4 regions of the Arthrobacter sp. 10N44_2 genome follow, and region 2 is predicted to be linked to each of the others. Evidence: riboswitches for the same ligand, from Rfam matches in the RefSeq annotation. Region 2 holds a riboswitch; each other region holds the start of a gene.

Region 1 (7,510 bases), on a different contig from region 2:
GTGGATGACCAGGGTCCGGGAGTCGCCCACATTGGCCAGGTGTGAGGCCAGCTGCAGGGACTCGATGAACTTCTGCCCCGCGGCCCGGCCGCCCTTGACGCCGAAGGAGAACACCGAGCCCGGACCCAGCGGCAGGTACTTCTGCGCCCGCTCGAAGTGCGGGTGCGAGGGCAGGCCGGAGAAGTTCACGTAGGCCACGCGCTCGTCCGCTTCCAGCCATTCGGCCACGGCCTGGGCGTTCTTCAGATGCTCGTCGAGGCGCTGGGGGAGCGTCTCCACGCCCTGCAGCAGCTGGAACGCCGACTGCGGGGACAGCGCGGGTCCGATGTCGCGCAGCTGTTCGCAGCGCAGCTTGGTGAGGAACCCGTACTCGCCGAAGTTCCCCCACCAGGAGACGTTGCCGTAGGAGGCCACGGGCTCGGTCATGGTCGGGAAGTTGCCGTTGCCCCAGTCGAAGCGGCCGCTTTCGACGATCACGCCGCCGAGGGTGGTGCCGTGGCCGCCGAGGAATTTGGTGGCGGAGTGGATCACGATGTCCGCCCCGTGCTCGATCGGCCGCACGAGGTAGGGCGTGCTCAGGGTGGCGTCGACGACGAGCGGGACGCCGGCGTCGTGCGCCACCTTGGCGAGGGCCGCAAGGTCCTGGACCTCCGAGGACGGGTTGGCCACCACCTCCACGAAGATCGCCTTCGTGTTTTCCCGGACTGCGGCGGCGTAGTCCGCCGGGTCGGTGCCGGCGACGAATGTGGTGTCCACGCCGAAGCGGCGCAGCGTGACGTCCAGCTGGGTCACCGTGCCGCCGTAGAGCTGGGAGGCGGCCACGATGTGGTCCCCGGCCTGGGTCAGCGCGGCAAAGGTGATGAACTCCGCCGCCATGCCCGACGACGTCGCCACGGCGCCGATTCCGCCCTCCAGGGAGGCGATGCGCTCCTCGAACGCGGCCACGGTGGGGTTGCCGATCCGGGAATAGATGTTGCCGTATTTCTGCAGCGCGAAGAGGTTCGCGGCGTCCTGGGTGTCCTTGAACACGAAGGAGGTGGTCTGGTAGATCGGCACGGCGCGGGCGCCGTGCTCGGCGTCGGGGGTGCCGCCGGCGTGCAGCGCGCGGGTGCGGAATCCGAACTTGCGGTCAGCCATTACGCGTTCACCAGCTTGCTGGTAGTGCCGGCGTTTGCCGCCGGGGTCCGGGACAGGTCCAGTTCGGTGCCGTTCTTGCGGGCGAGGTCGGCCTCGAGTTCGCGGACGATCGGCAGGATGTCCTGGCCGAACGCGGCGACTTCCTCCTGGAAGTGGAGGTAGCCGGTCAGGAACAGGTTCACGCCGATCTTCTTGTACTCCACGATCCGCTCGGCGATCTGTTCCGGGGTGCCGATCAGCTGGGTCTTGAAGCCGTCGTTGTACTGGACCAGGTCCTCGAAGCTCGAGTCGGCCCACATGCCCTTGCCGTCCTTGGTGGCCGCCCCGGCTTCCTGGACGGCGGCGCGGAACCCCTCGACGGCGGGCTTGTGCGCCTTCTCGACGATCTCGCGGAGCGTGTCGCGGGCTTCCTTCTCGGAATCCCGGGCGATCACGAAGCCGTTGAGGCCAAACTTGGGAGAGGGGAGCGCACCTTCCGTGCCGCGACCGGCGGCACCTGACGCCGCCACGACGCCGGCGATGTTCTCCTTGAACCCGTCGAGGTCCTTGCCGTTGGAGAAGTACCAGTCAGCCACCCGGCCGGCGGTGGCCTGCGCGGCCGTGGAGTTGCCGCCGAAGAAGATCTCCGGGTGCGCCCGGCCCGGCACGTCCACCGGTGCCGGGTTCAGGGTGAAGTCGGTGATGTTGTAGTACTTGCCGGACTGGCTGTAGTCCTGCTCGGTCCAGAGCCCGCGGAGGACCTTGATGAATTCCTCGGTGCGGACGTAGCGCTCGTCGTGTTCGAGCCATTCGAGGCCGAAGTTGGTGAATTCGTCCTTGAGCCAGCCGGAGACGATGTTCACGGCGGCGCGGCCGTTGGAGATGTGGTCCGCGGTGATGATGTACTTCGCCAGCACGCCGGGGTGCCACATGCCCGGATGGACGGCGGAGATCACCTTGAGGCGCTCGGTGGCGGCCAGCAGCGCCAGGCTGAACGAGGTGGCCTCGTGCTGCTTGTCCGCACCGTAGGAGGCGGCGTACCGGGTCTGGGTCAGGGCGTATTCGAAGCCGGAGTTCTCCGCGATCCTGGCCAGCTTCTTGTTGTATTCGAAGTCCCAGCCGGTGCGCTGTTCGATGGTGGACACCACCAGGCCGCCGGAGACGTTGGGGACCCAGTAGGCGAACTTGAGCGGTTCGGAAAGACGGGCGACGTTGCTGATCTCAGTCATGGGTGTTCCTTTACTTCCGGGTGGGGCTTGCTGCTGCCAGGAATTCCGCGGCGCGGTCGCGCAGCACATCCTGGATGCCCGCGATGGATGGTTCGTTCTGCAGCGAGGTGGTGTCGCCGAGCGTTGTGCCTTCGAACAGCTGGGTCAGCAGCCGGCGCATGATCTTGCCGCTGCGGGTTTTCGGCACGTCGGGAACGACGACGACGTCCCGCGGCTTGGCGATCGGGCCGATCTGCTTCGCGACGTGCGCCTTCAGCACACCCTGGATGTCGGGGGCGGCCGCCGAATCCTTCAGCACCACGAACGCGACGATCGCGTGGCCGGTCTTTGCGTCCGCGACCGGGCAGACGCCGGCCTCCACCACGTCCGGGTGGGCGACGAGCGCCGATTCGACCTCGATGGTGGAGAGCAGGTGTCCGGAGACGTTGAGGGTGTCGTCCACCCGCCCGAGGATCCAGATGTCGCCGTCGTCGTCATACTTGGCGCCGTCACCGGCGAGGAACCAGCCCTGCTCGGCGTATTGGCGCCAGTACGAATCGAAGTAGCGGCGCGGGTTGCCCCAGACCGTCCGGGCGATCGCCGGGCCGGGGGAGTCCACCACGATGAAACCCTGGACGCCGGGCGGCACCGTGTTGCCGGCGTCGTCCACGATGCGCGTGCTGACGCCGGGCAGCGGGCGGGCCGCGCAGCCGGGCTTGAACGCGGCGTCCGTCGGTGCCGGGGAGAGGATGGTGGCGCCGGTTTCGGACTGCCACCACGTGTCCACCACGGGGGCGGTGCCGGCGCCGATGTTGGTCCGGAACCAGCGCCAGGCCTCGGGGTTGATGGCCTCGCCTACCGTGCCGAGAAGACGGATAGAGGAGAGGTCGTACGTGTCCGGGACGCCGTCCGGGAACCAGCCCATGAGGGAGCGGACCAGGGTGGGCGCGGTGTAATACTGCGTGACCGCGTAGCGTTCGATGATCTCAAAGTGCCGGCCCGGGTGCGGGGTGTTGGGCGTGCCCTCGAAGATGACCTGCGTGGCGCCGTTGGAGAGCGGGCCGTAGAGCTCATAGGTGTGCGCGGTGACCCAGGCGAGGTCGGCCGTGCACCAGTGCACGTCCTCCTCCCGCAGCCCGGGGTCGGGGTTGCTGAACAGGTGCTCGAAGCTCCATGACGCCTGTGTGAGGTAGCCGCCGGAGGTGTGGACCAGGCCCTTGGGCTTGCCGGTGGTGCCGGAGGTGTACATGATGAACAGCGGCGTCTCGGCGTCGAACGCCTCGGCTTCGTGAGTCTCGGAGGCGGTGCCGACGGCGTCGTGCCACCACACATCGCGGCCGGCGGTCATCGGAACGGTGTCCAGTTCGTCCGCGGGAGTGGTCCGGTTGACCACCAGGACGTGTTCGATGGCGTTGTCGCCGGAGACGGCGGCGTCCGCGTTGTCCTTGACCGGCACGGCGGTGCCGCGGCGGAACTGGCCGTCGGTGGTGACCAGGAGCTTGGCGCCGGTGTCCTCCACCCGGAACTTCAGGGCCTCGGCGGAGAATCCGCCGAAGACCAGGGAATGGATGGCACCGATCCGGGCCACTGCGAGGGTGATGATCACGGTTTCGGGGATGACGGGGAGGTAGATGACCACCCGGTCGCCCTTGGTGATACCGAGATCCAGGAGGGCATTGGCGGCTTTGGAGACCTCGCGCTGGAGTCCGGCGTAGGTGACGGCACGGCGGTCGCCGGGCTCGCCCTCAAAGTGCAGGGCCACCTTGTCTCCGCGCCCCGCCGCTACGTGGCGGTCGACGCAGTTGTAGGCGACATTGAGCCTGCCCCCTTCGAACCAGGTGATCTGAGGTCCGGTGCCGGCCTCGACGTCGGCCGGGATCCGGCGGTGCGCGGTGTGCCAGGGCTTGGTTTGCTCCGTCGCGCCGCCGGGCAGGTCCGCCCAGTCGAGGCGGAGAGCCTGGGTTTCCCAGAACGCAACCGTCTCTGCCTGGACAGTTCCCGCGGTCGCGGCGCCGCCGTGCCGGGGAAGGTGGTTTCCGAAGGTGGTGCTGCGGTGACGCGCCGGCCCATCGGCGGGGACGCCGTGCACTGCGCCGTCCGTGGACTCGTTCAGGGACCATCCCGAAGAGCCGCGAGAGGAGCCGGGCGCGTCACGCAGCCCTGCTTCGTTCGCCGTCGCGTCCGAAGTGGTTTGTGGGAATGCCTCGGACGCAGTCCGGGCAAAGGTGGGCAGGGCGGAAGAATTCTCAGGGGTCATTGCTGCACTCCATCGGTCCTGGCAGTAGCACCCTTGGTTGCTCCGGCTCCCTCGAATTTCACCGAAGGAGGGCGGAGCGGTTGCGTGGGAATGGTCGTCTCACGTCACCGAGGGGTTGCTGCGGCGTCATCGATCCAGGTCTCTCGGCCGCTCGGGATGGTCACTACCTACTAGAACTTCAGATGCACGATTCCGCAAAATCGGCGTCCGGGAGCGCCGTAATATTCGTTCACCCGGCGTGGGTCCTGCCCAAATCATTCATTTATTCGACAATTGCCCGGAAAGGTCGCAGGAGTAAGGTTGATGCATGGCCCATGTTAACGATCCGGCAGTCATTGACCGCCTCATGCGAACCAAAGGCACGTGGGCGGTGGTCGGCCTCACCACCAACGAATGGCGCTCGGCGTATGAGGTCTCCCTCTATGTCCGGGACCGGATGGGCATGACCATCATTCCGGTCAACCTTCCGGGCGACGATGTCCACGGCGAGAAGGGGTACCGTTCCCTGTCTGACATCCCGGCGGAGAAGCACCCGATCGACGTCGTGGACTGCTTCGTCAACTCCCACAGGGTGGGCGCAGTCATAGACGAGGCCATCGCAGTAGGCGCCAAGGCCGTCTGGCTGCAGCTGGGCGTCTTCGACGACGCCGCGACGGACCGGGCCAAGGCCGCCGGGCTGGACGTCGTCGTGAACGCGTGCCCCGCCCGCGAAGGCTGGCGCGTGGGCATCTAACGGCCCGGGAATGACGATCAACAGATCGGGAAGAGTCGGTTACAAAATGTGACCGGCTTTTTCTGTATCCGGCCTCCTGCCGTGTGAGATGGACTCGTAACCATCCCGAGCGGCTGAGAGATCTGGCTCCGTGACGCCGCAGCAACCCCCTCCTTTGAGGACGGTGCTACCGCCAGGACCGATGGAGAACCACTGTGTTCTGAGGCTCCCCGGCTTCGCTCAGCGCTGCCCGGAAGCCAGGACCCAGGGCTTTCCTCGGGCGAGCCCGGAGGAAATCATGAACACGCAGACAGCGGCAGCGCCGCGGCCCCGAGCAGGTGGGGGCCTGTGATCGAGATCCAGAACGTCAGCACGTCATTCGCTTCGGCCGCGGGACCTTTCACGGCCGTCGATGACGTCAGCCTGCACATCAGGCGGGGCACCATCCAGGGCATCATCGGGTTCTCCGGCGCCGGCAAATCCACGCTGCTGCGCAACATCAACCTCCTCGAGCGCCCGACGTCGGGCCGCGTCCTGGTGGACGGCGTGGACCTGGTGACCCTGTCCGACGCCGAGCTCCGGACCAAGCGGCATGACATCGGCATGATTTTCCAGCACTTCAATCTCCTCAACAACCTCACGGCCCAGGAAAATGTGGAGCTGTCCCTGAAGTTCGCCGGCGTCGGGAAGGCGGAACGCCGGCGGCGGGCCGCCGAAACCCTGGAAATCGTGGACCTCGCCGACAAAGCGGGAACGTATCCGGCCAAACTCTCCGGGGGCCAGAAACAGCGGGTGGCGATCGCCCGCGCCCTCGCCACCGGGCCCAAAGTGCTGCTCTGCGACGAGCCGACGTCGGCCGTGGATCCCCGGACGACGTCATCGGTCCTGCAATACCTGGCCGACGTCAACGCCGAATTCGGCATCACAATCGTGGTGGTCACCCACGAGATGAATGTCATCAAGGCCATCGCGGACAGCGTCGCGGTCATGGAAGAAGGCCGGGTGGTGGAGCAGTTCGACCTCGCCGAACTCCAGCGCCCCGGTTTCCACCCGGCGACGTCGATCGGCCGCTACCTGGTCTCCGATGAGATCCAGCTGGACCGCTCCGGGAGGGGCACCCACACCACAGCCGCGTCGGAGGGCCTGATCAATGTTTGACCGCATCCTGGAAGTCCTGCCCGAAATCGGCGTCGCCATGGGACAGACCCTCACCATGCTGCTGGTGGCCATCCCGCTGGCGGTGCTGCTCGGGACACCGCTGGGTGTCCAGCTCTACACCATCGGTCCCAACGGGCTCAAGCACAGGCCAAAGCTGCACCGGGTCCTGGACGGGCTGGTCAACCTGCTCCGCTCGTTCCCGTTCCTGATCCTGCTGATCGCGATCATTCCCGTGACCAGGTTCATTGTCGGCACGACCATCGGCACGGCCGCCGTCATTGTCCCGCTGACCCTCAACGCCATTCCGTATTTCGCCCGCTTCGTGGAACAGAACCTGAGCCAGCTCGGCGGCGGAGTGGTCGAAGCGGCACGGTCCATGGGCGCCAGCCGGTCCCAGATCGTCCGGGACGTCCTGATTGTGGAGGCGAAGCCCGGACTCGTCAGCTCCATCACCATCATGACCGTCAGCTTCATCTCCTACTCGGCGATGGCCGGACTGGTGGGCGGCGGCGGAATCGGCGACTTCGCCATCCGGTACGGCTATTACCGCTACGAAACGCCGCTCATGATCACCGCCATTGTCCTGATGATCCTGCTGGTCACCATCGTTCAGCTGGGCGGATCCTATGTTGCCCGGCGCCTGGACAAGCGCCTCTGAGCGCCGGCAGCACCCTCGTCCCACCTCCCACAGCGGAAAGCACCCCATGACTTCAACGCCCAGTACCCGTTTCGACGGACCCCGCCCGCGCCTGCTGATCAGCGCCTTCGTGATGAACACGTCCAGCCACATCATGGGCGGCCAGTGGCGGCGCCCGGAAGCCCAGCAGCACCGGTTCAACGAACTCCAGCTCTGGATCGACCTGGCCCGCCAGCTCGAAGGCGCCAAGTTTGACGCGATCTTCTTCGCCGACGTCGTCGGTCTCTACGGCGACTACGACGGCGGGTGGGCATCGCTGCTGAAAAAGGGCCTGCAGGTGCCGTCCAACGACCCCCTCATCCTGCTGTCCGCGCTCGCCACGGGAACGCGGGAGATCGGGCTGGCCGCGACGTCGTCGGTGA
Region 2 (7,510 bases):
TGACCGAACTCGGCAGCCAGGCGGTCGCGGCGGCGGAAGCCATCGAGGGCACTCTCGGTGCCCTCTCCAGCAGCATTGCCCGCTCCGGCGACGTGGTCTCCGGCCTGGTCCGGATTAGCACCCCGGACGGCTTCGGCGCCGAATTCCTGGCCCCGGCCCTCGTGCGGCTGCAGCGGGCGAATCCGCTGCTCAACGTCGAACTGCTCAGCGCCACCCGCAAGGTAAGCCAAAACCGCTCCGGCGTGGACCTGGAAGTGGTGGTGGGCAACATGGACACCACCACCGCCCGCGCCATCTTCCTGAGCAACTATTTCCTCAGGCTGTACGCCAGTCCCGGCTATGCGCAGGAGCACGGGCTTCCGGCAACGCTCGACGACGTCCGGCAACACGGCTTTGTCTCCTACGTGGAATCGGCGCTCCAGGTCGCCGAGCTGGGCCACCGTTCAACGCAGCTGCCGGTGCCGCGGTCCAGCTTCCAGGCCACAAGCGTCTTCGCCCAGCTGGAGGCCGTCCGGCGGGGCGCCGGGATAGGCCTGCTCCCCAATTTCCTCGTGGCGGGCCGGCCGGAATTTCTGCCCGTCCTGCCGGACGACTTCCAGCGCCAGCTGCCCATCTGGGCTGTGGCCCGGCCCGAGGCGCTGCGTTCGGCCCCGGTCCGTGCCGTGCTGGAGGCGATTCGCGGCGAAATCCGGGAGCGGCAGGATGTGCTGTCCGCCTGAGGCGCCAGCGCAGCCGGACTGGTGCCTGCGGCGTTAGCCTGCCGCGTTGACCTGCCGCGTTAACGCAGACTGCCCGGGTCCGCGCGGTGCGCGGATCCGGGCAGTCTGCCCCCACCGGGTCTGGTGAGGCCGGTGAGGATTACCGCTTGCTGGCGGCGAGGAGGTCGGCGGTGCCACGGGCGTCGGCGGCGTCGACGTCGCGGAGAGAAATGCCGCGGGTTTCCTTCAGGAAGAACACCGCAACCAAAGTGACCACACAGGCGCCGAGGAGGTAGATGGCGACCGGGACCGAGGACTTGTACTGGCTCAGGAGCGCGACGGCGATGATCGGAGCCAGCGAACCGGCCACAATCGAGGTGACCTGGTAGCCCAGCGAGACACCGGAGTAGCGCATCCGGGTCGGGAACATTTCGGCCATGAGCGCCGGCTGGCCGGCGTACATCAGGGAGTGGAACAGCAGGCCGATGGTGATCGCAGCGAGGATGATGAAGTCGTTCTTGGTATCCATCATCGGGAAGGCGAAGAAGCCCCACGTGCCGCCGAGGATGGCGCCGGCCATGTAGACGGGCTTGCGGCCGACGTTGTCCGAGAGCCTGCCGACCATCGGAATCACGGCGAAGTGGACGAGGTGCGCCACGAGCAGCAGCAGCAGGATCCGCGAGGTGTCCGTCTGGACGACGACCTTCAGGTACGTGATCGAGAACGTGACCACGAGGTAGTAGAGGATGTTCTCGGCGAAGCGCAGGCCCATCGCGGTGAAGACGCCGCGCGGGTAGCGGCGGAATACTTCGGCCACGCCGTAGCCCTTGTTCTCAACCTCGACTTCCTTTTGGGCCTCCAGGAAGATGGGGGCGTCCTGGACCTTGGTGCGGATGTAGTAGCCGACCAGCACGATCACGGCGGAGAGCCAGAAGGCGACGCGCCAGCCCCAGCTGAGGAAGTCGGCGGAGGACAGCACGGAGGACAGCGTGAACAGCACGGCGGTGGCGAGCAGGTTGCCGAGCGGAACGGCGGACTGGGGCCAGCTGGCCCAGAACCCGCGGGACTTGCTGGGGCTGTGCTCGGCGACGAGGAGGACGGCGCCGCCCCATTCGCCGCCGACGGCGAAGCCCTGGGCGAAGCGCAGGAAGACCAGCAGTGCCGGGGCCCAGTAGCCGATCTGCGCGAAGGTGGGCAGGCAGCCCATCAGGAAGGTGGAAACGCCCACCAGGAGGATGCTGACCTGGAGCAGCTGCTTGCGGCCGAACTTGTCGCCGAAGTGGCCGAAGACGATGCCGCCGATCGGGCGGGCGACGAATCCGACGGCGTAGGTCAGGAACGCGGCGATAATGCCGTCGAGTTCGGTGCCCGAATTGGGGAAGAACGTCTTGCCGAAGACCAGCGTGGCGGCGGAGGCGTAGAGGAAGAATTCATACCACTCCACCACCGTGCCGGCCATGGAGGCCGTTACTACCTTCTTCAGTCCGGACGTTTTGACGTCCGGCTCGTCTGCGCGCGTTGTCGCGGCGTTTTCCGTGCTCATGTGAACTCCTTCGGTGTCGCCTTCGACACCCTGCGGACCATTGGACTGAGGACGCCCGTGATGTAGGGCACATGGCGTCATTCCCCATGAGTATGGACGCTCCCGCCCTGAGCCTCAACGGCCATTAGTGCAGAGCGCATCTGCAAAAATGCACAAGCGGGCCGGCCTAGTGGCCGAAGAAGGTCCCCCGAAGCTGCCCGCTGAGCTGGCCGATTTCGGTCAGGAAGCCGTCGTGGCCGATCGGCGCTTCAATGATGTGCAGTTCCGGGCCGCCCGGCAGGGCCTCTGCCAGTTGACGGGACTGGGCCGGGAAATACAGGCGGTCCGAGTCCACGGCCGCCACCAGGAACTCGGCGGTGGCCGGAGCCAGTGCCTCCCCGAGGCTTCCGCGCCCCCGGCACACATCGTGGCTCATGAGGGCTTCGGTGATCGCGATGTAGCTGTTCGCGTCGAAACGCCGGGCCAGTTTGCTGCCCTGGTGGTCCAGGTAGCTTTCCACCTGGTAGCGCCCGCGTCCGGCCAGCGATCCGGCTTCCAGGGGCGTCTCGGACTCCTGGGCGTTGCGGCCAAACCGGCCGTCCAGTTCGGCCGCTGAGCGGTAGGTGATGTGCGCGATGCGCCGGGCGAGGGCGAGCCCTGCTTCGGGTTCCGGGCCGCCGTAGTAGTCCCCGCCCTTGAAGTGGGGGTCCTGGCGGATGGCCAGCGTCTGGGCCTGCGCGAAGGCAATCTGTTCGGCGGTGCTGCTGGCGCCGACGGAAATCACGGCGCAGCGCCGGACCCGGCCGGGAAACGTGACGGCCCATTCAAGGGCGCGCGCGCCGCCGAGCGAGCCGCCCAGCACCGCGTACCAGCTGCCGATGCCCAGGGCATCGGCCAGCCGCGCCTCGGCGGCGGCGGTGTCCCGCAGGGTGACCAGCGGGAACCGCGATCCCCAAGGGCGCCCGTCGGGGGCCGGGGTGGAAGGCCCGGTGGATCCGTAGCAGCCGCCCAGGATGTTGATCGAAACGACGAAATACTTGTCCGTGTCCACGGGAGCCCCGGGTCCGGCGAGCTGTTCCCACCAGCCGGGCTCCCCGCTCTCGCCGCGGGTCACGTGTGTGTCGCCGGTCAGGGCGTGTTCAATGAGCACGGCGTTGGAGGCGTCCGCGTTCAGGGTCCCCCACGTCTCGTAGGCGAGCACCACATCCGGCAACGGAGTCCCGGATTCGAGCTGCAGATCACCGATCCTGACGAACTGGACGGTCCCGTCAGGGGTCCGGGATGGTTTGGTTTCGGGAACACCCGTGCGGGTGACGGCAATCGTCATGTGAGGACCTATCTTCGCGCTTGCCCGCCGTCAGCTGACCGGCAGGCCAGGTCTTCACCCGGGGCACCCCGCCGCAAAAGGAGGGTTGCCGGCCAGCAAGCCGGGGCTGTCGCTGGCACTCATGACCTGGTACGAGTCTACGAAACGGGGTGCGGAAATGACGAAGATTATGACTTCCATGTGACAGCCGGACCCGTCAGCACCGCAGACTCCCCACCTTTGACAGCCGTGACTGGCGGGTCGCCCAGGAGTGCCGGCGATTCCCGGTGTCATGCCCGTAAAGGTGGGGAAATTCGGCGTGGGCTTCGGCCTAGGCGGACTTGGCCGCGCGGAATCCGGCGTCGAGGTCCGCGAGGATGTCGTCAATGTGCTCCAGCCCCACCGAAAGCCGCACCAGCCCGGGGTTCACCCCGGCGATCACCTGCTGTTCGGGCGAGAGCTGGCTGTGGGTGGTCGACGCCGGATGGATCACCAGCGACCGGACATCGCCGATGTTCGCGACGTGCGAGTGCAGTTCGAGGGCATCGACGAACCGCTTGCCGGCCTCCGCTCCCCCTGCAATGTTGAACGCCACGACGGCGCCGGTCCCCTTGGGCCCGTACTTGCGGCCGCGCTCGTACCAGGGGCTGGACGGCAGCCCGGCGTAGGCGACCGATTCGACGTCGTTCCGCCCCTCCAGCCAGTGCGCCACCTTCGTGGCGTTGGCCACGTGGCGCTCGACGCGCAGGCTCAGCGTTTCGATGCCCTGGGCGATGAGGAAGGCGTTGAACGGGGACACCGCGGAGCCGAGGTCGCGCAGGAGCTGGACCCGGGCCTTGAGGATGTAGGAGAGATTCGCGCCCAGCGCGCCGTCGGCTCCGAGGTCGCGGGCGTAGACCAGGCCGTTGTAGGTGGGGTCCGGGGTGTTGAAGCCGGGGAACCGCTCCGGGTCCTTCCCAAAGTCGAAGTTGCCGGAGTCCACGATCACGCCGGCGATCGCGGCGCCGTGCCCGCCGAGGTACTTGGTGGCGGAATGGACCACGATGTCCGCGCCCCACTCGATCGGCCGGATCAGGTAGGGGGTGGAGAGCGTGTTGTCGACCACCAGCGGCACGCCGGCCTCGTGCGCCACGCGGGAGACGCCCTCGATGTCCAGGACGTCCTGGCGGGGGTTGGAGACCACTTCGCCGAAGAACAGCTTGGTGTTGGGCTGGACGGCATCCCGCCACTGGTCCAGGTTGTCCGGGTCCGCCACGAAGGTCACGGAGATGCCGAACTTCTTCAGCGTGTGCGCGAGCAGGTTGTAGGTTCCGCCATAGAGGCTCGGGCTGGCCACCACATGGTCCCCGGCCTCGGCGATATTGAGGATGGCGAACGTCTCGGCGGCCTGGCCGGAGCTGAGCAGCAGCGCCGCGAGACCGCCTTCCAGGCTGGCGACGCGCTGTTCGACGGCGTCCTGGGTCGGGTTGCCGATCCGGGTGTAGATGGGCGCGAGCTCGGCGAGCGCAAAGCGGTTCGCGGCGCTTTCGGCGCTGGGGAACACGAACGACGTCGTCTGGTAGATAGGCAGGGAACGCGCGCCCGTGGCGCTGTCCGGCTCCTGGCCGGCGTGGATCTGGCGGGTTTCAAAGGACCAGGCGTTGGACATTGGTGCTCCTCGAGTCACTGGGCACAGCACCGGCCTGGGCTTTCGGCCCGAACCGGAACAGGCGCCGCGCTTGCCCTCCGGCGGGCGCCGGACGGCCAGGTCTTCACCCGGGGCACCCCACCGCGATACGAGGGTTGCCGGCCAGCAAGCCGGGGCTGTGCGCTGGCACTCATGACCTGACTTCAGTGTAGGAATGGCGGCGGAGCCCTGGATAGCTTTGTGACGAAGATGAAGACGGCCGCCGTGACGGAGCATCCGGGGCGCCGCGTTCCGCGCCCCAGGACGTCCCATGACGGTTAGGGGAGCCTAAGCTGAGAGGTCCATCACAAAGTGCCAAGATGATGGCATGCGCATGGATCACGTCTCTTACGCCTGTGAACACGATGGCTTGGCAGCCACCACTGAACGTATTGCGTCTGCCCTCGGCGTTGAAGCCGTGAAGGGTGGAGTGCACCCCCGTTTCGGGACACGCAACATGATTATCCCGCTCGCGGGACACAAGTACCTGGAAGTCGTGGAGGTCCTGAACCACCCGGCTTCCGACAAGGCCCCGTTCGGCCAGGCCGTCCGGGCACGCTCCGAGGCCGGCGGCGGCTGGATGGGCTGGTGCGTCGAGGTTGACGACCTGGCCCCGTTCGAGGAGCGGCTCGGCCGCGCCGCCGTCAACGGCAACCGGAAGTTTCCCGACGGCCGCGAACTGGTCTGGAAGCAGATCGGCATCCTGGGGCTCATCGCCGACCCGCAGGTGCCATACATGCTCAAGTGGGAGGGTGACCCGGAGTTGCACCCGTCCAACGCCTACGCGAGCGATGTCAAGATGTCCGCACTGACCATTGCCGGTTCGGCCGAGCGCGTCACGGAGTGGCTGGGCGAACCGGTTGAAAAGCCGCTGGAAGACGTCGCCGTGAACTGGATCGCGCCGCACGGTACTCCCGGCATCCTCTCTGTCACCTTCGAGACCGCCTCCGGAGCGGTCACGATCTAACGCTCCACCCGCCCCACGCTTCGGCCGCCATCTCTTAGGTGCCAACGATGTCACCTAGGAGACGGCGGCCGAGATCATTTAAGGCCTGCTCCTAAAAGCAACGCGGGGAACTCAGCCCAGGCCCACTGCCTTGCCGAACAGGCTGAACCCCACGAACGCCACGGTGTCCAGGATGGCGTGGGCGATCACCAGCGGCATCACCCGTTTGGTCCGCGTGTAGACCAGCGCGAAGACGACGCCCATCACCGCGTTGCCGATGAACGGCCCGAACCCCTGGTACAGGTGATAGCTGCCGCGGAGCAGGGCGCTGGCGGCGATGGCCGCCGGCACGCTCCAGCCCAGTTTCCCGAGCCGGTCCAGCAGGTACGCCACCACAATCACTTCCTCGACCACCGCGTGCCGGATCGCGGACAGGACCAGCACCGGCACGGTCCACCAGTATGCGTCCAGGGCGCTGGGGATGATCGCCGTCGTGATCCCCAGCGCCCGGCCGGCGGCGTAGAGCCCCAGGGACGGAATGCCGATGAGCGCGGCGAGTCCGAGACCCTGCAGGAGGTCCTTGCCGGGCCGGGCGAAGTCGAAGCCGATCCTTCGGAACGCCGAGGTTCCGCGCTCACCGGCCGGCCAGTGTTCGGTGAGGAAATAGATCACGAGGGCCACCGGGACCAGGGCGAAGATGATGTCCAGCAACTGGTAGGTGAGGTCGAAGTATTCGCGTGCGCTCTGTGAGCGATTCAGGGTGGATGTCCCCTGGGCCAGCGGCGCCGTGGTCATCTTGTCCAGCAACTGCACCAGGGAGTAGATCGCGGACTGCCCGAGTGACAACCCCAGGACAATCAACACTTCGAACCGCAGCCGACGGCGGGAGGGAACCAACATGGTTCTATCTTGCCTGCACTTGCCGATAGTTTGCTGGTGCCCGCATGGTGCCGGCCGCGCCGGCACCCCCGGCTTTTTAGGAGCCCTATGCTTGGGGATTATGAGTGCGCCCCGGAAAATCATCATGATCCGGCACGGCCAGTCTGCCGCCAATGCCGACACCTCGATCTACAACCGTGTTCCGGACTACCGGATCCCGTTGACCGCGCTGGGCCTGGAGCAGGCCACCGCGGCCGGGGACGAGGTCCGGCGCCAGCTGGACGGCCGCCCGGTGTGCGTCTACGTCTCCCCTTACCTGCGCGCCTACCAGACCCTCGAGGCGCTGAATCTCGGCCCGCTCGTGGAGCGGGTGATCGAGGAACCGCGCCTGCGCGAACAGGACTGGGCCAACTTTCAGATCGCCGGCGACATCGAGGACCAGAAGGAGCTCCGCAACGCCTACGGGCACTTCTTCTACCGCTTCCGCGAGGGC
Region 3 (7,510 bases), on a different contig from region 2:
GCCGAGCGCAGTCCCGAGGACGTATGCGACTCGGCGCGGGCCAGCTGCCAGTCCTCAATGGTGTCCGAATTCGACTGCAGCGGCTCGCGCTGACGCTTCCGGTACAGGTTGATGTACGTGTTGGTGAGGATGCGGTACAGCCAGGCCTTCAGATTAGTTCCGGGCTTGTACTGGTGGAACGCGGAAAACGCCTTCGTATACGCCTCCTGGACCAGGTCCTCGGCGTCGGAGGGGTTCCGGGCCATCCTCATGGCCGCCGAATACAGCTGGTCCACGTACTGCATGGCGTCACGCTCAAAGCGCGCCCGGCGCTCTTCCGCGGACTCGGTGGAGACATCAAGGGGCTTCCCGTCCACCTCGGTCTCCAAAGCGGCGGGCGTGCCGGCATCAGGTGTCTTGGTGGGCGTGGCGTCGTTTCCGGCAACCTCGTGCATGGCCGCAACGGCCGGGTCCATGGTGCTCATTGCGTTCAAGTCTACTGTCACCTTCCGCCGGGCACCCGGAACCGCCGGAAGCGCGAGGGTCCATGATTGACCGGAACCGGCTTCCGGTTCCGCCCTGTCTTTGACCAGAGTCAAATCTCCGCCTTCGTTAGCCTGCTGGGATCTGCCTTTCACAACCACGTCCTGCGGGCAAATATTCCGCAAAAGTGCAAGACTAGAACCGGTTCTCCCGCAGTGAAGCCGCTGTTCGTCCATCCAGGAGGAAATTCATGTCGTTTGTCCGCTTTCTCGCCCGGCCCATGCTCGCCTCCAGTTTCGTCCTCGCCGGCATGGACAAGCTCAAGAACGCGGATGACACTGCGGCCCAGCTGTCCCCCCTGTTGCGCCGTGCGGCCGACGCCTTGCCGTTCCAGCCAAATGAAAAAGTCGTGGCACGCGTGATCGGCGGCACCCAGATCGGTGCCGGCGTCTGCTTCGCCCTCGGCAAGTCCGCCCGGCTGGCGGCCACCCTGCTCGCCGTCATTTCGCTCCTGAACGGCTACGTCGAATGGCGCAGCGCGGACATCTCCTCGAAGGAAGCCCGCGACGCCCGCCGCAAACAGCTCCTGAAAAACGTCTCCCTCACCGGCGGCGTGCTCCTCGCCGCGGTCGATACCGCCGGCAAGCCCAGCCTGGCCTGGCGCGCCGGGCACCTGGCCGCCGATGCCAAGAAGAGCGCCGGACACCTCGCCGCCGATGCCCGCAAGACCACCAACAAGCAGCTGAAGAAGGCCGACAAAGTCGTCCGCAAGGCCGTAGACCACTCTGCCGGGGCCTAAGACGGTAATGACTGGCACCACCCCCTCTTCTGCCGCTGCCCCGTCCCACCCTGCCGGCGCCCATGCAGCCGGTCCCCATGCAGCCGACGCCGGTCCGCACTGGCCCGCCCCCTTCGCCGCCCGGCCGGTCGATGCCACTGTCACCGTTCCCGGCTCCAAGTCCCTGACCAACCGGTACCTCGTGCTCGCCGCCCTCGCGGACGGACCTTCCCGGCTGCGGGCTCCCCTGCACTCCCGGGATTCCGCACTGATGATTGAGGCCCTGCGGCAGTTGGGGGCCACCGTCGCGGAAGTGCCCGGCGACGGCGCCTTCGGCCCCGACCTGGAAATCGTCCCGATCAGCATGGACACCGCGGCGGCTGACACGGCGATCGACTGCGGCCTGGCCGGCACGGTCATGCGCTTTGTCCCGCCGGTGGCCGCACTGCGCCGCGGTGAGTCCCTTTTCGACGGCGACCCACACGCCCGCAAACGCCCGATGGGCACCATTATCGAGGCCCTCGCCGGCCTGGGTGTGGCAGTCACCGCACCCGACGGCGGTCCGGCGTCGTCGTTGCCGTTCACGGTGCACGGCTCGGGCGAGGTGCGCGGCGGCCACCTGGTCATCGATGCCAGCGCTTCGTCCCAGTTCGTTTCCGCCCTGCTGCTGGCCGGGGCGCGCTTCACCGAGGGACTCCACCTGGAGCACGTCGGCAAGCCCGTGCCGAGCCTGGACCACATCAACATGACCGTGGCCGTGCTGCGCGGCGTGGGCGTGGCGGTCGACGACTCGGTGCCGAACCACTGGGTTGTCTCCCCCGGCCCGATCCGCGCCTTCGACGTCCGGATCGAGCAGGACCTCTCGAACGCCGGACCCTTCCTCGCGGCGGCCCTGGCCACCGGCGGCACCGTGCGGATCCCGAACTGGCCTGCGGAAACCACCCAGGTGGGTGATCTCTGGCGCGGAATCCTGACCGCTATGGGCGCCACGGTGACGGTTGACGGCGGCACCCTGACCGTCAGCGGAGGCCCGGAGATCAAGGGCGGCGACTTCGACGAAACCAGCGAACTCGCCCCCACCGTTGCCGCGCTGTGCGCCCTCGCCACCGGCCCCTCACGGCTGGGCGGCATCGCCCACCTCCGCGGCCATGAAACGGACCGGCTCGCCGCCCTCGTCGCCGAAATCAACCGCCTCGGCGGGGACGCCGAAGAAACCCCCGACGGCCTCATCATCCGCCCGGCCGCGCTGCACGGCGGCGTCGTGCACAGCTACGCGGACCACCGCATGGCAACCGCCGGCGCCATCCTCGGCCTTGCCGTAGCCGGCGTGGAAGTCGAGGACATCGCAACCACGGCCAAGACCATGCCCGATTTCCCGCAACTCTGGGAAGCGATGCTGGCCCAAGGACCCGCCGCAGATGAGGACACCGCCGGTGGCACGCAGCACTGATTCCTGGGACGAGTCCGACGTCCGGATCCGGCCGAACAAGAAGGGCACACGGCCCCGCACCAAGGACCGGCCCAGCTACGACGACGCCGTCACCGGACGCATCATCACCGTTGACCGCGGCCGCTACACCGCCGTCGTCGGCGAGGGGACCGCGGACGAACGCAAGATCATCGCGGCCCGGGCCCGGGAACTGCGCCGCAACCCGGTGGTTGCCGGCGACTTCGTCTCCCTGGTCGGGGATGTCACCGGCGAGCCCGACACTCTGGCGCGGCTGGTCAGGATCCAGGACCGCAAGACGCTGCTGCGCCGCAGCGCCGACGACACGGACCCGATCGAACGTGCCGTCGTGGCCAACGCCGACCAGCTGGTGGTGGTGGTCGCCGCTGCCAACCCCGAGCCGCGGACCGGTTTCATCGACCGCGCGCTGGTGGCCGCGTACGACGCCGGCATTGAGCCGCTGCTGCTCGTCACCAAGGCCGACGTCAAGGATCCCGCCGAGCTGCTGTCCAACTACCAGCACCTCGACTTCCCCGTCATCATCTCCAAGACCGCCGACTCCGCCGCTTCCGGCATCGACGCCCGCTCCGACGACGGGCTCTCCGCCCGGCTCGACAAGGACGCGGTATCCCAGCTGCGCGACTACCTCGACGGCAAGGTCACCGTGATGCTGGGCCATTCCGGCGTCGGCAAGTCCACCATGGTCAACGCCCTGACCGGGGCCGAGCGGGCCACGGGAGGCGTGAACGCGGTAACCGGCCGCGGCCGCCACACGTCCTCCTCCGCACTGGCGCTCAAAGTCAACGATGCCCCTGCCGGCAGCTGGATCATCGATACCCCCGGCATCCGGTCCTTCGGCCTGGCCCACGTGGACCCGGACCGGATCCTGCGTTCCTTCCCGGACCTGGAACCGGGCACCGATGATTGCGAACGCGGCTGCAAGCATGACTCCACCGCCGTCAACTGCGGCGTCGACAAGTGGGTTGCGGCCGGGCACGCGGGGCCCTCGGGACCGGCCAGGCTCGCGTCCCTGCGCCGGCTGCTGGGCACGGACCCGCGGATGGAAGCGCAGGAAACCAAGGAACTGGGCACCGTCTCCTAGCCGGACCGGCAGCGGGGCGGCGGCGCCGAGCCGCGGCCTCCCGCCCGGCGGCCCGGTTTGACGGTAGTTTGGAACCATGAGCCAACCCGCTTCGAGCTATAACGATGACCTGCGCCTTGCCCATGTACTGGCAGATTCGGTCGATTCCCAGACCATGAGCCGCTTCAAGGCGCTCGACCTTCGGATCGAGACGAAGCCCGACCTCACACCCGTCACCGATGCCGACAAGTCCGCGGAAGAGGCCATCCGCGGCCAGCTCTCCCGGTCACGTCCGCGTGACGCGGTCCTGGGCGAAGAGTTCGGCAGCTCGGGCCACGGTTCCCGCCGGTGGATCATCGACCCGATCGACGGCACGAAGAACTTTGTCCGCGGCGTCCCGGTCTGGGCCACCCTGATCGCCCTCGTCGATGAGGGCGAGCCGGTGGTCGGCGTCGTCAGCGCGCCGGCACTGGGCAAGCGCTGGTGGGCCGCCAAGGGTGCAGGCGCCTACACGGGCCGCTCGCTCGCCGCCGCCACACGGTTGAAGGTATCCAACGTCTCCAATCTCGAGGACGCCTCGCTGTCCTACTCCAGCCTTGGCGGCTGGAAGGAACGCGGGAACCTGGATGAGTTCCTGGGCCTGACCGAGGAAGTGTGGCGGACCCGCGCCTACGGTGACTTCTGGTCGTACTGCCTCGTGGCCGAGGGCGCCGTGGACATCGCCTGCGAACCCGAGCTGAATCTCTACGACATGGCCGCCCTGGTGCCGATCGTGACCGAGGCCGGCGGCCGCTTCACCTCGCTCGAAGGCGAGGACGGCCCCTTCGGCGGCAACGCCCTGGCCACCAATTCGATCCTGCACTCGGAAGTCCTCAAGCGGCTCAACCCCGGACTCGACGACCTCTTTCAGGCCCACCCGAACAACTGATCCGCGCCCGTAATATTCCGCTTCACAATCGGCGGCCGCCTTTTCCCCGGCTGCGCCGATGTCCTACGCTCGATGCAGGTCACGAGTGCCAGCGCTAAACCCCGGTTTGCTGGCCGGCAACCCTCCAGTCGCGGTGGGGTGCCCCGGGTGACGACCTGGCCGGTCCGGAACGGACCCGGCAAGCGCGGATTCCCACGGTGTGGGGTCCTGTTCGAGTGAGGTCCCATGACAACTGCCATTTTCCCCGTTGCCCCTGAATTCCATGCACGGCTTGCCCTCGCGGCCCGCCCGCTGGCAGCCGTCACCGGGGCCGAAATCCAGGCCCCGCTGATCACCGGCGGCCACGCGCGCTACGCCAACCTCGACTACGGCGCCTCCGCCCCGGCCCTGTCCGTGGTCTCGGCCTACCTGAACGAAATCCTGCCGTACTACGCAAGCGTGCACCGCGGCGCCGGCTACGCATCACAGATCAGCACCTCCGTCTACGAGAACGCCCGGGACATCGTGCGGGACTTCGTGGGCGGCCGGCCCGGCGATTCCGTGATCTTCACGCGCAACACCACCGATTCCCTGAACCTGCTGGCCGGCTGCCTGCCGCTGCGCGACGGGCGGCCCGCGGGCGAGGTCCTCTACCTCGACATCGAACACCACGCCAACCTCCTGCCCTGGCAGAATGTCCCGCACCGCAGCGTCGTGGCCGCCGCCACCCTCGCGGCCACCGTGGACCGCCTGCGCGACGAACTCGCCCGCGGCGGCGTCAGCCTGTTGGCCGTCACCGGCGCCTCCAACGTCACCGGAGAGATCCTCCCGATCCGGACCCTGGCCGCACTGGCGCACGAATACGGCGCCAGGATCGTTGTCGACGCCGCGCAGCTCGCCCCGCACCGGCGGATCAATATCGCCGCGGACGACGTCGATTACCTCGCCTTCTCGGGACACAAGCTGTACGCCCCGTTCGGCGCCGGCGTGCTGGTGGGGCGGACGGACTGGCTCGACGCCGGCACCCCGCACCTGGCCGGCGGCGGCGCGGTCCGCGATGCCCGGCTCGACTCCGTCAGCTGGACCACGGGACCTGCCCGGCACGAGGGCGGCTCGCCGAACGTCCTCGGCGCGGCGGCCCTCGCCCGCGCCACCCAGGTCATTGCGGCCCTGGACCCGGAGCAGTGGCAGGCCCACGAGGACGCCATCCGGTCCTTCCTCGTCGAGGGCCTCCAGGGCATCGAGGGAGTAACCGTGCACCGGATCTTTGCCGATTCGGCTTCCGATTCTTCCTCCGCTTCTTCCACTGGAGGCGATCAGCCGGACACCGGCACGATCGGCGTCGTGAACTTTTCCGTGGAAGGCTACGACGCCGGACTGGTGGCCGCCTACCTGTCGGCCGAACACGGCATTGGCCTGCGCGACGGCCGCTTCTGCGCCCACCCGCTGCTCAAGCGGCTCGGCCTGCCCGCCGGCTCCCTGCGGGCCAGCTTCGGCCTCGGCTCACGGCTGGAGGACGCCGAACGCCTGCTGGCCGGCCTGCAGCAGCTGCGGCAGAACGGACTCGGCTGGGATTACGTGGTGGACGCCGGCCGCTGGGTGCCGGCCAACGATACCCGCAGCTATCCCCACTGGGCGCCGAACACCCCGGGCACCGCCGGCGCTGCGCCCTGCACCCTCGACTAGGCAGGATCGGGGCCCGGCGCGGGTGCGGTAAATTCGAAAGGTATCTGAAACCAGCAGGACCTTCCCGAAGGAGATCGCACGTGGCAAGTGCCGGCCCCAGGCTCCACAGCGGAGTCAAGCCGCACAGCGGACCGAAACTGCACAGCGAGCGGCGCCAGGAACTCGGACAAAGCTTCCAGGACGGCGGGGAGCACTACGAGCGCGTCCGCCCCGGCTATCCGCAGGAGTCAGCCGACTGGCTGGTCCCGGCGGGAGCCAGGGACGCCGCGGACATTGGCGCGGGCACCGGGAAGTTCACCTCCCTTTTGGCGGAACGCGGACTGGGCACGGTGGCCGTGGACCCCTCTGCCGACATGCTCGGGCAGTTGCGCCGGACCCTGCCGGACGTCACCGCCATCGAGGGCAGCGCCGAGGACACCGGTCTCGAGCCGGAGTCCTTTGACCTGGTCACGGTCGCCCAGGCGTGGCACTGGTGCGACCCCGGCCTGGCAAGCGCCGAGATTGCCCGGATCCTGCGGCCGCACGGCGTGCTGGGTCTGATCTGGAACCAGCTGGACACCAGCGTGCCCTGGGTGCACCGGCTCTCCCGGATCATGCACGCCGGGGACGTCCACAAACCACACTTCCGTCCGGCCGTGGGCCCCGAGTTCACCGGGCTGGAGAGCCACCTGACGCGCTGGGAGGATTCCGTCACGACGGAGGACATCCAGGAGCTGGCCAAGTCCCGCAGCTACTATCTCGCGGCATCGGACTCCACCCGGGCCAAGGTCACCGCCAACCTCGTCTGGTACCTGCACGAGCACCTGGGACACATGCCGGGCGAGGTGCTCCGGCTGCCCTACCTGACCCAGACGTGGCGGGCCTTCCGGGCCTGATGCACGCTCACCCCGGATTCCCCCGGATTGCACGCAGCGCCCGCCGGGCTTATTGTTTCGGTATGCCTAATAAATTCTTATAGGCACACGAAACTTTGACACCGGCTGTTTTCCGGCCGGCGCCGATCATCGCGTCAACGCCGACGCGCCAATCACAGGAGCTGGCAGTGCTGGAGCTAACGGGACACGGGCAACCGGCGCAGGACGCCCCCACTTACAAACACCCGGGGGCCCGGAGGGCGCTGATCGGCCTGTTGGGACCGGCCTTCGTGGC
Region 4 (7,510 bases), on a different contig from region 2:
CGTGGAGTCGGCCGCGCGGGAATGGGACGACGGCGTCGATCCCGCCCCGGTGCCCACGCTGCTGCTGCGGATGGCCGCGTGGCAGGCCAGCAATTGCGGACTGCGCGGGGAGCTCCTGGACTTCGGAACCTTCACCCCGGCCCCGGCCGCGGACGTGGTCAGGGCGCTCGTGGACTTCGTGGCCCCGGTGCTTGAGGAACAGGGCGAGCTGGAACTGGCGCGCGAGGGCGTCGAGCGGATTCTGGCAGAGGGCACCGGTTCGCAGCTGCAGCGCGGCCCGTTCCGGGCCGGCGGCCTGCCCGCCGTCGTCGAGCGGGCCATCGAACTGACCACCGAGGGGCCCGTCGCCGAGGGGCCGGCAGACAATCGTTCGGCCCTGGGCCGGTTGCGCCCGGCCTGACCGGGAGCCCGCAACACTTGCGGGTGCGGGATGCCCTAGATGTACTGCCCAGGGAGGTTGGTTAAGCGGCTGATGGGCGGCTGGCCTCCGATTGCGGTGTGGGGCCTATGGTGATTGTAGTGGTGCAGCCATGCCGGGAGGGCGTTTCTGCGGGCTGATTCCGTGGCGTAGAAGCGCTTGAAGGCCCATCCGTCGGCGAGGGTGCGGTGGAAGCGTTCGATCTTGCCGTTGGTCTGCGGCCGGTAGGGGCGGGTCTTCTTCGCCTTGATGTTCAGCTCCCGGCAGGTGTCCCGCCAGAGGTGGGATTTGTAGGCTGAGCCGTTGTCGGAGAGGACCCGCTCGACGGTGACGCCGCGGGCGGCAAACCAGGACACGGCCCGCCTGAGCACTTCGACTGCGGTGGCTGCTGTTTCGTCGCTGTGGATCTCGGCGTAGGCGACCCGTGAGTGGTCGTCGATGACGGTGTGCACGTAGGCGATGCCGATCAGCGGGCCACGATGTCTGCTGCGCGGTTTGTCCGGGGTTCCTGCCCGGTTCATGCCGCCTTGTTGCCGGCCGACGTAGCGCCAACCGCCGCCGTCGGGGATGTTCCCTAGCTTCTTCACATCGACGTGGATCATCGCTCCAGGAGTCTCATGCTCGTAGCGGCGGATGACCTCCCCGGTGCGCTTGTCCACGTGATGCAGCCGGTTCAGCCGGCACCGGACCAGAACCGCGTGCACGGTCGAGGCCGGCATGGCCAGCTTCGCGCCGATCGCGACCGGGCCCAGACGCTGCTTCCAGCGCAGATGCACGACCTTGCGCACCAGCTGCTGCGGCGTCCGGTTCGCCACCCGGTGCGGGCGCGAGGACCTGTCGGCCATGCCGTCCTGACCCATCGCGGCGTAGCGGGCCGCCCACCGTTTGGCCGTGGGCCAGGAGCAATTGAACTGCTCGGCAGCCCGGGACACCGGCCAGCCGTGATCTACGACCAGACGCGCGACGCGCAAACGTTGGCGTGGAGTCAAAGCGGCATTAGCGTGGGACACGAGGACCTCCTGGTCGCTGCAGCGGTTGTCTAAGCAACTCCACTGTGCAACCGGAGGTCCTCACCTTTAGGTCAACGACTCCAGCGAGTCATCACATTCACCGAACCAACGTCCCTGGGCAGTACACCTAGACCTGCTTGAGCGCCTGGCCGAGGTCGCGGATCAGGTCCTCCACATCCTCCAGGCCCACCGACAGCCGGACCACGCCGTCGCTGAGCCCGATCGCCGCGCGGCCTTCCGGGCCCATCGCGCGGTGCGTGGTGGTGGCCGGGTGCGTGATGAGCGTCTTGGCATCGCCCAGGTTGTTGGAGATGTCGATGATCCGCAGCGCGTCCAGGAGTGCGAACGCGGCCTGCTTCGCCGTGCGCCCGGGGGAGGGCTGCAGCTCCAGGGTGAGCACGGTCCCGCCGGCCTTCATCTGCTGCACTGCGAGCGGGTACTGCGGGTGGGACGGCAGCAGCGGGTACTTTACCCAGCCGACCGCGGGCTGTCCCTCGAGCCATTCGGCCAGCCGCAGCGCGGAGGCCGAGGAATGGTTGACGCGCAGGGCCATGGTCTCCAGGCCCTTGGTGAGCACCCAGGCGTTGAACGCCGAAAGCGCCGGACCGGTGTGCCGCATGAGCTGCTTGACGGGCCCGTCGATGAATTCCTTGGTGCCCAGGATCGCCCCGCCCAGGACGCGGCCCTGGCCGTCGATGTGCTTGGTGCCGGAGTAGACCACCACGTCCGCGCCGAGGTCGCCGCAGCGCTGGAGCAGCGGGGTGGCGAAGACGTTGTCAACCACCACCGTGGCGCCGGCCGCGTGCGCCAGTTTGCTCACGGCGGCGATGTCCACGATTTCCTGCATCGGGTTCGACGGCGACTCGAAGAACACCGCCGTGGTCGGCTCGGACAGCGCGGATTTCCACTGCTCCAGGTCCGGGCCGTCCACGAAGACCGTCTCGACACCCCAGCGCGGCAGGATTTCGTTGAGGATCACGAAGCACGAGCCGAACAGCGAGCGGGCCGCGACCACCCGGTCGCCGGCCGCCAACAGCGCGCCCAGGGCGGTGAAGACGGCGGACATGCCGGACGCCGTCGCGAAACACGCCTCCGTTCCCTCGAGCAGCCGGAGCCGCTCCTGGAAGGTGGCGACGGAGGGGTTGCCGTAGCGGGAGTAGACGAAGCGCTCGTCCTCACCGGTGAAGGCGCGCTCGGCGGCGGCCGCGGACTCGTAGACGAATCCTGAATTGAGGAAGATCGGCTCGGTGGTTTCCTGGAAGCCGGTGCGGTCAAGGCCGCCACGGACGGCCTGGGTGTCGGCCGCCCAGCCGGCGGCGTCGGGATTGAAAGTCACTTAGATCTTTCCGAGGTTGGTGGGCAGGCCGCGGTTCTTCCAGCCATTGACGGTGCGTTCGCCAAAGCGGTCGGTCTCGCCTTCGAAGCCCTCAAGGACGTTGTACGAGGTGTAGCCGGCGGCCGTCGCGGCCGTCGCAGCCGCGATCGACCGGGCCCCGGAACGGCAAAGGAACACCAGTTCGACGGCGGTGTCCTCCGGCGCCTGCTGCCTTAGCTGTTCCACGAAGTGCGGGTTCGGCGTGCCGCCGGCGAGGTTCCACTGGATGAAGAGCGGATCGTTGCGGCTCTCGCCCGCGGCCGCGGTGTCCGGGATGCCGATGTGGGCCCATTCGCCCTCGGTCCGGACATCCACCAGGATGGCTCCGGCCTCCAGCTTGGCCCACGCCTCCTGCGGGCTGAGGTCTCCGGCGTAGCTCATGCGTGGCCCGCGAAGGCCCCGTCGGCGCCAAATTCGTCGGCGTCGAGCTCATCAACCGCATTGGCCACGGCGGCGTCCGCACTGGCAATCGCGGCCGGCAGGACCAGCGCCTGCGCCACGATCACGGTGCTTCCGTTGAAGCTGGCGGCGGGGCTTCCATGCAGCACGTAGCCCTCGGCCAGGGCGGCTGACACCCGCTCGCAAAAGGCGCGGTCATCCGCCCCGGTGAACAGGCGGTAGGCCAGCCTCTCCTCGCCCCCGGATGCTGTGCCGGGTGCTGTGCCGGGTGCGGCTGTTGTGGGTATTGACGTGTCGGGCACGACGGATCTCCTCTTTCACGCTTGCAGCTCGAATTCTCGAATGCCGAGTATTCACCTGAGGCACCCCGCCGCGAAAGGGAGGGTTGCCGACCGGCCAGTCAGGGCTTGGCACCGGTTCTCATTACTCCCCAAAAACGTAACACCTGCGACGCCGGCCCGCACCGCCGCCGTCGTCATGTTCCGTAACCGGACCGCGCCCCGGGCGAGTAGTGGCGGGCTCCAGTTTCGGGTACAGCCCACTCGTGTCTGCCGGGACGTTTCGCCGTTTACTGGGGGGATTAGGCCCGACGAGTCGTCCGGAGCTGCAGGTGATTCGAGCAATGTGTGAATCAAGCAGTCCCGGAATCGACTCGTCTGTCCATCAACAAGCTGTCTGGGAATCGGTGGCTGGAACGGTCGGAGCCGCAGCCGCGGTCCGGCCGGTGACGGCGGAATGGAGCAATCGTGGGCCCGCGCATACTCGTTACCGGGATTACAAGCGCCGCCGGACGGGCCGTCGCGGCCCAGCTCGAAGCCCGGGGCCTCCCGTACCTCGGCTCCGACGCCCGTGCCGACACCCGCCAGGCCGGGGAGGCTCCCGCCGCCGCGGTCAGGCTCCTGCCGGCGACGAACCCGGACATGGTCCTGGACCTGCGCCGGGTGGTGGACCGCGAAGCCATCAACGTCATCATTCCGACCCTCACCGTGGAACTCCCGGTCCTGGCCGCGGCCCGCGCCGGATTCGCCCAGGACGTGCGGATCATCGTGACCGACCCCGCCGCGGTGGCCCTCGCCAACGACCACCTATTCACCACCTGGGCGCTGCAAGCCGCCGGCATCCCGGTGCCCAGGTTCGCGGTTCCGGGCGACCTCGCCGCCGCGCCGGCTTCCCTCGCCGGCCTCAGCGGCCCCGTGGTGGTCAAGCCGCGGGTCTTCAAAGGCTCCCATGGGATCCACCTGCTGGCCGGAACCGACTCCGTTAGCTGGAAGAACATGCCGGCGGGGCAACTGGTCCAGGAATTTATCCCGGGCGCCGACTATGTGTGCCTGGTGTTCGGCACCCCGGCACGCAACGCGATGGCGCCGGTGGCGGTGGTCCTCGAGAAGACCAGGACTCCGTATGGACGCGCCGGCAGCGACGAGGTCAGCCGCAGGGTGCCGGCGAACCAGGCCGGGGATGTGCGCAAGCTGGGTCTGGCCGCCGTCCGCACGCTTGGGCTGACCGGGCCGGTCCAGGTCCAGATCCGCCGCCGCACCGACGGAACGCCCGTGGTGCTGGGTGTCTGCGCGACCCTGGGGGAGAACAGCACCTGGGCCCCGGAAATGCTCGACGCCGTGCTCGCAACGTTCATGCTCCCGGCGTTCAACCCGGCCTCGTTCCGCCTGTGCCCGGCAGTGCCCGCGGACGCCCTGGGGTGAGCGCAACACCAACGCGGGGTCACTTACGGCCCATCCGAGGACATGCGATGGGCCGTAACTGACCCCGCGTTGCTATTCGATGGTCGCGAAGAGGGCGTTGAGTTCGGCCGTGAGTTGGCGCCGGAGTTCCGGGGTGCCGATTTCCTGCCCGTCGATGTGGTTGACCGGGGCCAGGAGCCGGATGCTGGAGATCAGCCAGACCGCGTCGGCGTCCAGCAGGTCCTTCGGCTCCAGCGGGCCGTAGCCCAGCTCCCAGCCGGCGGCCTTGGCGGCGGTGAACAAGGCGCCCTGTGATGTGCCGGGCAGGATGCCGCTGTCCAGCTGGGGAGTGATGAGCCGCCGGATGGTGCGGACGCCGCCGGCGCCGTCGTCCGAGGTTTCCAGGTGGGCCAGCAGAACGGTCGACGTCGGACCTTCGAGCACCCTGCCGTCCGCGGACGTGAAGATGACGTCGTCGGCGCCCTGCCGGTGGGCGTAGCGCAGCGCCGCCATGTTCACGGCGTAGGAAAGGGTCTTGGCGCCGAGCAGGAGCCACGGGGCGCGCTCGCCGACTTCACTGTCGTAGCCGCGGTCGAGCAGGATGACGTCGATCCCGGTCTCGCGCTGCCGCCGTCCCGCGGCCGCCGGGGCGGAGGCCTGGACCCAGCACGTGGGGGCAGCCGCGCCCTCCGGCCCGCGGGTGACAATCAGCTTCACCACCACCTCGTCCTGCTCCGCGCCGCCCGTTGCAGCCGCGGCGGGTTCCTGCCGCCGGAACTCGCGGATGGCGGTTTCCACCGCCCGCCGCCATGCGTCCTCGGCGGGGATGTCCAGCTCCAGAAGCCGGGCAGAGCCGGCCAGCCGGGTCAGGTGCGCCTGGATCTTGCGGGGCCGGCCGCCGACGGCCAGGAGGGATTCGAAAACGCCGTCGCCGCGGGTGGCGCCCAGGTCCGTGGCCATCAGCTGCGGCTGCGACGCGTCGGCAACGCGGCCGCCGTCGAACGCCGGGTCGAGGAAGACCAGAACGGTCGCGGGCGCGGGAACAGGGGCAGGAGTGGTCATGGCTAAAGCTTAGTCTCGGTGGTCCCGGGATAGGATTTGGTCACTGCCCGTTCGGAACTGTTCCGCGTGGCTTGTACGTTGAGGGGTTCGCCTGTGTTTTGGCCATTTCCGCTGGCGGAGACTTTACCGTCCTGGGCGATTCTGATTTTGACGGTGATCGACTTCGCCATCCGAGTGCTGGCACTGGGCATCATCCCCGGAAACCGGCGGCCCACCACCGCGATGGCCTGGCTGCTGGGCATCTTCATCGTGCCGACCATCGGCCTGCTGCTGTTCCTGCTGTTCGGCAACTTCCGGCTCTCCCGCAAGCGCCGCGCGCAGCAGGACGCGGTCAATACCCGAGTGCGCGCCGGGACCTCGGAACTGGCGATGCTGGAAAGCCGCTACGCCGGACCCGAATGGGTGGCTTCCGCCGCGGAACTGAACAAGACGCTGGGCTCGCTGCCGATGGTGGACGGTAACCAAGTGGAGCTGCTGCCCGGCTACCCCGACTCCATCAAGGCGATGGCCGCGGCGGTCCGCGGCGCAAAGTCCTTCGTCAATGCCGAGTTCTACATCATGAGCTCGGACCACGTCACGGACGATCTGCTGACCGCGCTGGAAGAGGCCGCCGAGCGCGGCGTCGAGGTCCGTGTCCTGTTCGATCACCTTGGCACGCTTCGCATCAAGGGCTACCGCAAGCTGATCGCCCGGCTCAAGGCCAGCAAGATCCGCTGGCGGCCCATGCTGCCGCTCAGCCCGCTGCAGGGGCAGTGGCGCCGACCGGACCTGCGCAACCACCGCAAGATCATGGTGATCGACGGCGAGATCGCCTTCACCGGATCGCAGAACCTGATCGAGCCCTCCTACAACAACCCCAAGCACCGCAAGATCGGCCGCGAATGGGTCGAGCTGATGGCCTGCCTGCGTGGACCGATCGTCACCACGCTCAACGTCGTCTTCGCCACGGACTGGCTCAGCGAGACCGACGAATCCATTGAGGAACAGCTCGCGCACCGGCCCGAACTGCACGCCGGCAACATCACCGCCCAGGTGGTGCCCAGCGGCCCCGGCTTCATCACCGAAAACAATCTGCGGCTCTTCAACACGCTGATTTACTCGGCTCAGCGCAAGATCTCGATCTGCAGCCCGTACTTCGTCCCTGATGACTCGCTGCTGTATGCGGTGACGACGGCGGCGCAGCGCGGCGTCGACGTCGAGCTCTTCGTCTCGGAAAAAGGCGACCAGTTCCTGGTCCACCACGCCCAGCAGTCCTACTATGAGGCGCTGCTTGAAGCCGGGGTGCGGATCTACCTCTACAAGGCCCCCTTCGTGCTGCACGCCAAGCACTTCACGATCGACGACGACGTTGCCGTGCTGGGTTCCAGCAACATGGACATGCGCTCCTTCTCGCTGAACCTGGAGGTCTCGGTGATGCTCCTGGGGGAGGACATCGTGCGGCGGATCAGCGCCGTGGAGGACACCTACCGGGGCATTTCGCGCGAACTTACGCTCGAGGACTGGATGAAACGTCCGATGGGCGTCAAATACGTGGACAACGTCGCGCGGCTGACGGCCACCCTGCAGT

What was found. A riboswitch is a leader RNA that binds a small molecule or an ion and turns the genes downstream of it on or off. The one in region 2 is predicted to bind S-adenosylmethionine.
Region 1: it holds a riboswitch for S-adenosylmethionine, as region 2 does, so the genes downstream of both, AC1DBX_RS07310 (methionine ABC transporter ATP-binding protein) here and metX (homoserine O-acetyltransferase MetX) in region 2, are expected to answer to the same signal.
Region 3: it holds a riboswitch for S-adenosylmethionine, as region 2 does, so the genes downstream of both, AC1DBX_RS05235 (aminotransferase class V-fold PLP-dependent enzyme) here and metX (homoserine O-acetyltransferase MetX) in region 2, are expected to answer to the same signal.
Region 4: it holds a riboswitch for S-adenosylmethionine, as region 2 does, so the genes downstream of both, AC1DBX_RS08825 (DUF1737 domain-containing protein) here and metX (homoserine O-acetyltransferase MetX) in region 2, are expected to answer to the same signal.

The regions. Positions count from the first base shown of each region.
Region 1 is NZ_JBFTHT010000004.1:283,376-290,885, reverse strand. It holds gene AC1DBX_RS07330 (O-acetylhomoserine aminocarboxypropyltransferase/cysteine synthase family protein) at 1-1,137, opposite strand, end outside; gene sfnG (dimethylsulfone monooxygenase SfnG) at 1,137-2,345, opposite strand; gene acs (acetate--CoA ligase) at 2,356-4,581, opposite strand; gene AC1DBX_RS07315 (CoA-binding protein) at 4,889-5,314, shown strand; SAM riboswitch class I at 5,412-5,502, shown strand; gene AC1DBX_RS07310 (methionine ABC transporter ATP-binding protein) at 5,642-6,451, shown strand; gene AC1DBX_RS07305 (methionine ABC transporter permease) at 6,444-7,109, shown strand; gene AC1DBX_RS07300 (LLM class flavin-dependent oxidoreductase) at 7,156-7,510, shown strand, end outside.
Region 2 is NZ_JBFTHT010000016.1:38,646-46,155, reverse strand. It holds gene AC1DBX_RS15980 (LysR family transcriptional regulator) at 1-719, shown strand, start outside; gene AC1DBX_RS15975 (MFS transporter) at 859-2,241, opposite strand; gene metX (homoserine O-acetyltransferase MetX) at 2,408-3,547, opposite strand; SAM riboswitch class IV at 3,559-3,674, opposite strand; gene AC1DBX_RS15965 (bifunctional o-acetylhomoserine/o-acetylserine sulfhydrylase) at 3,858-5,174, opposite strand; SAM riboswitch class IV at 5,236-5,351, opposite strand; gene AC1DBX_RS15960 (VOC family protein) at 5,521-6,159, shown strand; gene AC1DBX_RS15955 (CPBP family intramembrane glutamic endopeptidase) at 6,271-7,038, opposite strand; gene AC1DBX_RS15950 (histidine phosphatase family protein) at 7,139-7,510, shown strand, end outside.
Region 3 is NZ_JBFTHT010000003.1:155,569-163,078, reverse strand. It holds gene AC1DBX_RS05260 (sigma-70 family RNA polymerase sigma factor) at 1-464, opposite strand, end outside; gene AC1DBX_RS05255 (DoxX family protein) at 713-1,261, shown strand; gene aroA (3-phosphoshikimate 1-carboxyvinyltransferase) at 1,269-2,690, shown strand; gene rsgA (ribosome small subunit-dependent GTPase A) at 2,674-3,789, shown strand; gene hisN (histidinol-phosphatase) at 3,866-4,696, shown strand; SAM riboswitch class IV at 4,774-4,887, shown strand; gene AC1DBX_RS05235 (aminotransferase class V-fold PLP-dependent enzyme) at 4,922-6,361, shown strand; gene AC1DBX_RS05230 (class I SAM-dependent methyltransferase) at 6,442-7,236, shown strand; gene AC1DBX_RS05225 (Nramp family divalent metal transporter) at 7,404-7,510, shown strand, end outside.
Region 4 is NZ_JBFTHT010000006.1:89,520-97,029, forward strand. It holds gene AC1DBX_RS08805 (glutamate--cysteine ligase 2) at 1-400, shown strand, start outside; gene AC1DBX_RS08810 (IS481 family transposase) at 436-1,428, opposite strand; gene AC1DBX_RS08815 (O-succinylhomoserine sulfhydrylase) at 1,556-2,764, opposite strand; gene AC1DBX_RS08820 (rhodanese-like domain-containing protein) at 2,765-3,184, opposite strand; gene AC1DBX_RS08825 (DUF1737 domain-containing protein) at 3,181-3,489, opposite strand; SAM riboswitch class IV at 3,517-3,630, opposite strand; gene AC1DBX_RS08830 (ATP-grasp domain-containing protein) at 3,949-4,902, shown strand; gene AC1DBX_RS08835 (aminodeoxychorismate lyase) at 4,975-5,943, opposite strand; gene cls (cardiolipin synthase) at 6,037-7,510, shown strand, end outside.